Planctomyces sp. SH-PL62: one gene and its partner. The protein of the gene in region 1 binds, or shares a complex with, the protein of each later gene. Links are inferred from orthologs where the notes say so. Each region holds a gene or a part of one and is shown on either strand. Other genes may lie near its edges.

What was found. Proteins that work in one complex are often made in the same cells at the same time.
Region 2: the proteins of dnaN (region 1) and dinB are in contact, whole or in part, in a solved structure (PDB 1OK7), measured with the Escherichia coli proteins. The link is inferred for Planctomyces sp. SH-PL62 from one-to-one orthologs.

The regions. Positions count from the first base shown.
Region 1 is NZ_CP011273.1:6,460,279-6,464,596, reverse strand. What follows is about bases 764-3,638. They hold dnaN (DNA polymerase III subunit beta), read right to left. Parts: upstream 2,823-3,638; coding sequence 1,704-2,822; downstream 764-1,703. Other genes in these bases: VT85_RS25170 (DUF721 domain-containing protein), read right to left, coding at 1,321-1,641; gyrB (DNA topoisomerase (ATP-hydrolyzing) subunit B), read right to left, coding at 764-1,162. Also shown: more of gyrB, read right to left, coding at 1-763; VT85_RS28050 (hypothetical protein), read right to left, coding at 3,724-4,011; VT85_RS25155 (PDZ domain-containing protein), read right to left, coding at 4,250-4,318. UniProt on the Escherichia coli protein: Confers DNA tethering and processivity to DNA polymerases and other proteins. Acts as a clamp, forming a ring around DNA (a reaction catalyzed by the clamp-loading complex) which diffuses in an ATP-independent manner freely and bidirectionally along dsDNA.
Region 2 is NZ_CP011273.1:471,400-474,926, reverse strand. Bases 722-3,527 are described here. They hold dinB (DNA polymerase IV), read right to left. Parts: upstream 2,744-3,527; coding sequence 1,700-2,743; downstream 722-1,699. Other genes in these bases: VT85_RS01805 (6-phosphofructokinase), read left to right, coding at 3,140-3,527; VT85_RS01815 (class I SAM-dependent methyltransferase), read right to left, coding at 722-1,032. Outside these bases: VT85_RS01820 (DUF7009 family protein), read left to right, coding at 1-307; more of VT85_RS01815, read right to left, coding at 421-721. UniProt on the Escherichia coli protein: Poorly processive, error-prone DNA polymerase involved in translesion repair and untargeted mutagenesis. Copies undamaged DNA at stalled replication forks, which arise in vivo from mismatched or misaligned primer ends.

The sequences.
Region 1 (4,318 bases):
TGTTCTCCAGGTACTCGGCCAGCTTCTCGTTGACCACCCGGGTGACGATCCCCTCGACCTCGCCGTTGCCCAGCTTGGTCTTGGTCTGGCCCTCGAACTGGGGGTCGGGGACGCGGACGCTGACGATCGCGGTGAGGCCTTCCTTGAAGTCCTCGCCGGTGATGTTCAGGTCTTTCTTGCTGGCCGGGGCCGCCGTCTTGGCGTACTGGTTGAGCGTCCGCGTGAGCGCGGCGCGGAAGCCGGTGAGGTGGGTGCCCCCCTCGATCGTGTTGATGTTGTTGCAGTACGAGACGACCATCTCGCTGATCGAGTCGTTGTACTGCATGGCGACGTCGACCTCGACGGCCCGTTCGTCGTCGCGGCCGGTGAAGAGGACCGGCTGGTGGAACGGCGTCTGGGCCCGGTTGAGGTAGGCGACGAACTCGCTGAGGCCCTCGGACGAGAAGAACTCGTCGCTGCGGGGCTCCTCGCCGCGCTCGTCGGTCAGGCGGATCCGCACCCCCCGGTTCAGGAACGACAGCTCGCGGAGCCGCTTCTCCAGCACGTCGTACGAGAACTCGATCGAGGCGAAGATCGAGGCGTCGGGGAGGAACCGGATCGTGGTCCCGGTGGTCTTGGTCGTCCCCTTGGCCTTCACCGGCCCGAGCGACGCCCCCTGCTCGTAGTTCTGGTGCCAGACCTGGCCGTCGCGGCGGACCTCGGCCTCCAGCCACTCCGAGAGGGCGTTGACCACCGTGACGCCGACGCCGTGGAGGCCGCCGGAGACCTTGTAGGTGTCGTGGTCGAACTTGCCGCCGGCGTGGACCTTGGTGAGCACGATCTCCAGGGTGCTCTTGCCCGAGTCGCCGTGGGCCTCGACGGGGATGCCGCGGCCGTCGTCGACGACCGAGGCCGAGCCGTCGGGATGGATCGTGACCTGGATGTTCTTGCAGTACCCGGCCATCGCCTCGTCGATCGAGTTGTCCACCACCTCGTAGACCAGGTGGTGGAGCCCCCGCGCCGTGGTGTCGCCGATGTACATGCCGGGGCGCTTGCGGACCGCCTCGATCCCTTCCAGGATCCGGATGTTGGCGCCGGTGTAGGCGGCTTCGCCCCCCACGGCCACGCCGCCGTCCTCGACAATCCCGTTCGCGTCGATGCCGTCGTTCTTGCTCAAGTCCATCGCGGCGGTTCCTCGATTCGTCCTGTCCCTCGGTGGTCCTTCCCGCGCGTCCATGCGGAGTCGATTCGTCTCGCGTCGCGGGCCGTCGTCGTCGTCGGCGGTCCGGCTCCCGCCTCGGAAGGGCGGGGGGCGGGGGGCGTCCCGATCCGGATCTCACGTCACGGCTTCACCGGCCCGATCCGGAACCGCAGGCCCCGGATCTGCGAGCCGGGGCAGGCGTCGTGGATGGCCTGGAGCAGCTCCCCCTTGCGGTAGGCGGACAGCTCTTCCAGCAGGGCCGGGTGGTCGACGGTGACGTTCAGGGTTCCGCGTCGGACGTCGCCCAGGAGCGTCCGGCCCTGGTACGCCTCGCCCAGCGCGGCGTCCCAGGCGGTCTGCAGCTCGACCATCGCGTGGAGCCGGCCGTACCCGCGCGCGGCGAACAGTTCGCCGAGCACGTCGGACAGGGGCCGGGGACCGCGACGGTCGGGGTTGGGCATGCGGGTCTGGCGTCCTGGGTCGGGGGACCGGGCTCTCCGAGGGCCCGGCTCGCGGCGCTCGCTCAGCGTTCGCGGGTCAGGGGCATCACGACGTAGGTGTAATCGTCCGGGGTCTTGAACACGGCGGCGTTCTTGGCGTCGATCAGCTCGGCGGTGATCTCGCCGTCGTCGTCCAGGGTCTTCAGCGCGTCCAGCAGGTAGCGGGGGTCGAAGGTGATCTCGACCGCCTTCCCCTGGTACTCCAGCGGCAGGTCCACCTGCGCGCTGCCGACGTCGGCGGCCTGGCTCGACAGCTTCAGCGCCCCGGGGCCGAACTGGAAGTCGACCCCCCGGCTCTCGTCGCTGGTGACGATCGAGGCCTGCTCGACGGCGTGCCGGAGCGGGCCCACGGTCATCGGCACCCGGGTCTCGACGCTCGTCGGGAAGACGTCTTGATAGCGCGGGAAGCGGCCTTCCACCAGCCGACTGTAGATCACCGCCCCCTCGGTCCGGACCAGCACCGCCGCCCCCGACTGGATGGTCAGGTGGACGAGCAGGTCGTCGTCGACGAGGTTCCGCTCGATCAGCTTGAGGGCCTTGACCGGGATCACCGGCGTCCCCGAGGGCGCGGGCGGGTCGTTCTCGACCTGGGCCCCGGCGGACATCTTCGCCAGCCGTCGGCCGTCGGTCCCGATCATCGCGATGCCGTCGGGCTTCAGCTCGACGAGGACCCCACCCAGGGCGTACCGGGCGCTCTCCAGGTCGGTCGCGAACACGGTCCGCCGGATCAGCTTCTTGAGGTCCCCCGCCAGCACCACATGATACCGATCGGCGGCGAAGTCGGGAACCTCGGGATAGAGGCTCGGGTCTTCCAGCGGCAGCTTGAAGCTCGACCGGGCCCCCTTGACGTGCAGGTGCTCGTCGCCGGTTTCCAGGAGCAGTTCCGAGTCGCCGCTGGTCCGCAGGATGGGGCCGATCTTGGCCGTCGGCAGGATCGCCGAACCCGCCTCCTCCACCTTCACGCCCAGCACCCGGTGGCGGATGCCGACTTCCAGGTCGGTCCCCATCAGGACCGAGCCTTCCTCATCGTCGACCGTCAGCTTGACGTTCTGCAGGATCGGCTTGGGACTCCGCGTGGGCACGACGCCGCTGACCATGTTGAACGCGGTGAGCAGTCCTTCGCGATTGCACAATGCCCTCATGCGCGTGCCTCGTTCTGGGACGTTCTGGGACGTTGCCTGGCTCGGCCTCGATCCGCCCCCGACCGGCCGAGAGGGATGAAGGGCGGTCCGAAATCGCCGAGCCGGAGGGGGCCGGGACGGTCGGGCCGCGGGTCGATCGACGGTGGGCAGGAATGGGGGGGACGCACGAACCGCCCGCGTCCGCTCGCTTACGAAGAAGATCCTCGCCGCTCCATCATACCACGACCAGGGCCTCGGCGCATCCCCCTCGTTTCGGGATTCGCCGACGGGCGGGAGAGGACGCGGAGGGAGGTCCGGGGAGTTCCCGACCTCGTCGCGGCGGGCCTTGCCTCAGGCCCGCCCTGACGGACGGCGGCTCTCGTCGAGGGAACGGGGCCCGATCGGTCGAGGGCCCACCCCTGGCGTCTCCCCGTATTTCCTGAGAGAGAAAGCTTCACCGCCGTAATAATCATAGGACGGCGGCCGGCCTGTGGATAACTTCGAGAGCGTCCGACGAAACCCAGGATATCAAAAGACTTACTCGAGCACAACGGCATCCCGCCCCTGTTCACATCCCCGTCGACGACCTTGTGGACGACCCGCGCGCCGACGTCGACGACGGTGCACGACCGCGGCCCGGCCGAGAGCCCGCTGTGGATTCGCTCCCGTTCGGCGCGCGGACGATCCGCGACTTATCCACAGGTCGTCGACCGCTCCGAACGGCGCGTGCGGGATGGGGGACGTGAGGGTCCGGCGGGGCGGGCGATCCAGGCCCGAGTCTGCCGATCCGTCGGCCTGCGCATCCTTGCGTTCTCTTTTTCGGTCGGCGAGACCTGCGGTGTTGAGAACAATGGCGGGGCTTTTTCGCAAGCCCCGCTTGTCGGGAATCCGGGGAATCTCCTCCCAGGACCTTCGCCGTCCGTCAGGGGTTGTTCTTGCGGTCGGGGTACTCCAGGATCACGAGCTTGTGCTGCTGCTCGTCGTAGCCGTATTCCTGGTAGTGGGGGAGCTTGGGGAGGGCGATGTTGTTGGCCCGGATGATCTCGGCCATGAACTCGTCGTAGTTCTTGGGGAAGCGGTCGTTGGCGGCCTGGTAGAGGTTCATCGCGTGCTGGATCTGGAGGATCGAGGTCTGGCCGATCATGGTGACGTAGGCGTTGCCTTGCAGGGTGATCGGGTCCTTGGCGGTGATCTTGGGCTTCTCGATCACGTCGGCGCCGGCGGCGACCTCGGGCTCGATGCGTTTGATGTCCTGGGTCCGCCTGCCGACGATGAACTCGGGCTCCTTCTTCTCGACCGACGACGAGGGGGAGTGGGCGACGGCGTTCTTCTTGCCCCCCCCGCGTGGCGGGGCTCCTCGCAGCCGGCGATCGCCAGCAGGAGGGCCGTCGGCAGCGTCAGGGCGAGCGTCGGGATTCGCGAAGTCATGGCGGGGTTCTCCGGTCGGATCAGGCCCCGTCGGCGGGGCGGACGGTGAGGACGTGTTCCTGGCCGTCGCGGCGGACGGCGACGGGGGC
Region 2 (3,527 bases), 6.0 Mb from region 1 along the record:
CGGCCGGGTCGAGGAAGCCCTCCGATTCGGCCCGGGCAGGGCCTTCGCCTACGCCGTGGAGGCCGGTCCCGCCCCTCGCGAGCGCCCCACGGCCGACTTCGACGAGGGCCGCCTGACCATCCGCCTCGATCGGGCCGACGTCGACTCCTGGATCGCCGGCGACCGCGTCGGCTTCACCCACGAACAGGCCGTCGAGGGCAGCGTCGTGCGCATCCTCCTGGAGAAAGACTTCGCCTGCCTCGAACGACCGGCCGGCGAGGAAGCGGACGACCGACACGCCTTCCCAAACCCGTCGGCCTCCTGCTAGGGGCCCGGCGCCCGTTCCCGCCTCGGCGGAGCGGAGCGGGGGGCGTCTCGCCCGAGCGGTGGGCTTCGACGGCCCGGACATTGAACGCCGGCCGGGCGGCGCCCCGGGGACGGTCAGCATGGGGGCTTTCTGCAGATCATGTAGAAGGCTCCCGCGGTTTTGCTCTCATCGGCGGTCCTGATCCATCGAAACGGGAAAAGAACCACGAACGCGGCTTTGCGCAACAGGAAATTGATATAGCGATTATGAGTCATGCTCCCGGCGATATGTACGCCCAGCATCGCGAACGCGGAACCGGGACGGATGGAAGGACCGATCTCGACGATCTCGAAGTGTTTGAAAATCGTCCTGAGGGCGACCTCCGAGTATCGAAATCGATCTGGGGTGTCTGGACAGTACGGCTGGACCCAGGGGGTGTCGAGGAACACGTATCCTCCCGGCTTCAGGACGCGATGGAATTCTCCAGCGACTCGCTCCGGAGCCTGGCAATATTGCAGCACCGCGGAGCAGACGATCGCGTCGAATTGGGCCGGCGGAACGGGCAAAGATTGGATGTCGCAAACGACATCCACGTCATGCTTGCGCTGGATGTCGACATTGACGCATTTCGATCCATGCCGCACGGAAGACGAGCCCGCGTTGAGGATGCGGGATTCGCCGTTCAACAGTCCATATCTGTCCAGGAACTTTCTGGTCGTATAATTCTTGACGATCAAATTTGGCAATTGAGGACCTCCTCCGTGATCATCAAGGGATTCGCGACGGGGCCCTTCGAAGGCAACCGTTCACGCGTCGGCAAGCATGGGTCTGGCGTACAGAATTCGGTCGGGGTTTCAGCCTGAGTTTCGTGCTCGCAGCCCTTACCGGTGGATGCGTCAGTCGCTGATGCATGCAGGAACTGCGAAATGTTCACCTGGCGGCAGGCGGTGTGGCCTGGCTGATTCAGCTTGAATCGTCCCTCGATTCGCTCCGCGCCCCCCCAACTCGACCCGGTGAGACCGCTCGACGGATGGGTGCAACCACTGAAACCACGGGAAATCTCTCTTCCGCATGCCCGGCCTACCGAGCGAACAGACGAGTTCAAAAACGCATCTTTAAAGCCGGCTTCCTGGCAGAATATGAAAGTTGTGAAGCCGCTGCAAGCGTCCGGCGTATGGGCAGGATCACCGATTCTCTTTAAGACATGGGCCAGGCGATCGAGCAAGAAATTTTAGGCGGCCTGCCTTGAGTCGACCTCGGCCAACTCCCGACCACCTCGGATCTCAGGCATGACCTCAAGCCAGACTCAGTCGATAGACGCCTCGCTCCCAGTTCGCCCGATATCTCGATTGAGTGCCTGTTCGACGTTTGCACCTCTTGGGATGCCGGCGGATATGAACATGCGTTCCATCCTTAGAATGGCAGAGGGAGCTGCCTGGCGAGACGGCGTTCCGAGTCGTCTTCGAGGGATGACAGGGTCACGCCGAGGAGCCTGATCCCCTTGTCGACCGGGAAGAGGGGCTCCAGGAGTGCGAACACGAGCCCTTCGAGCACGGCTTGCGATGCGACCGGGACGTCGACCGTCCGGCTGCGGGTGATCTGCTGGAAGTCGGCGTACCTGGCCTTGAGCGTCGCCGTACGTCCCCGGATCGTCGAGCCCTCGCAGTAGGACCACACCTGGCCGATCAGCGGTTCGAGGGCGTCGCGGGCTTCCTCCGCCGTGAAGAGGTCGGCGTTGAACGTCCGCTCCGCGCCGATCGACTTTCGGACGCGATCGGCGGAGACGCGACGTTCGTCGACGCCCCGCGCCAGCGAGAAGTAATAGGGCCCGGCCTTGCCGAAATGCTGCTGGAGGAACATGAGCGACTGACGTTTCAGATCCCCACCGGTGCGGATCCCGAGCCCGTCCATCTTGGTCCGGGTTACGGGACCGATCCCGTGGAATTTCCCCACGGGTAGGGCCTCGACGAACGCCGGCCCGTGATCCGGCCTGATGACGAACAGGCCGTCGGGCTTCCGCTCGTCCGATGCGATCTTCGCGAGGAACTTGTTGTAAGAAACGCCCGCGGACGCGGTCAGTCCCGTCTCGGCGCGGATCCTCGCGCGGATCTCCTCGGCGATCTCGGTCGCCGAACGCATGCCCTTCAGGTTCTCGGTGACGTCGAGGTAGGCCTCGTCGAGCGAGAGGGGCTCGATGAGCGGCGTGTATTCGGCGAAGATCGCGCGGATCTGGCGGGAGATGTCACGATAGACGTCGAACCGCGGCTTCACGAAGATGAGCCCTGGGCACTTCCGCTTCGCCGTGACCGAGGGCATGGCGGACCGGACGCCGAACCGGCGGGCCTCGTAGCTCGCGGCCGCCACGACGCCTCGCTCGCGAGCCCCGCCGACCGCGACGGGCTTGCCGCGAAGCTCAGGATCGTCACGTTGCTCGACGGACGCGTAGAACGCGTCCATGTCGATGTGAATGATCTTCCGCTGCCGTTCCGCCCCGGCCACGTTCACGTCCTCGAATTCTTCGACCGCACGTCCGTCGCCCTCGTCATCCGGCACGATTCCGGCAGGCTGGAATGATCGCGACGTTCGTGAAACCCGGCTCAGAACTCTACCACAGGAATGTTCACGCGCGTACAGGGGTCGAGACGATGGCGGAGTCATCCGACCTTGGGCGACGTGAGACGTGATCCCGCCCGTCGGCCTTGCTGCCGCTCGACGATCGGGCATGGGCATGTGGTCGCCGCTTTTCCGGCACGTCGGCTGGCCGGGGGCGGCGGGGCGTGATAGCTTCGACGGAGGGCCATATCGCGGGCGGAAGCGCCGGCTTGACGGACTGGTGACAACGGACGGCGACCCATGAAAGTCGGATTGCTGACGGGAGGCGGGGACTGCCCCGGCTTGAACGCCGTGATCCGGGCCGTCGTGCGACGGATCTCGGACGCGGGCGGGACGTGCGTGGGGGTCCTGGAAGGCTGGCGAGGGCTCGTGCGCGGGACCTACCGCCCGCTGGAGCCGCACGACGTGGACTCGCTGGTGGGCCGGGGGGGGACCATCCTCGGCTCGTCGCGCACCAACCCGTACAAGAACCCCGATGCCGACGTTCCCAGGCTGCGCCGCAACTTCGTGGAGGCGGGGCTCGACGCGCTCGTGGTCATCGGCGGCGACGACACGCTGGGGGTGGCCGCGAGGCTGATCAACGACTTCCAGATCCCGATCGTCGGCGTCCCCAAGACGATCGACAACG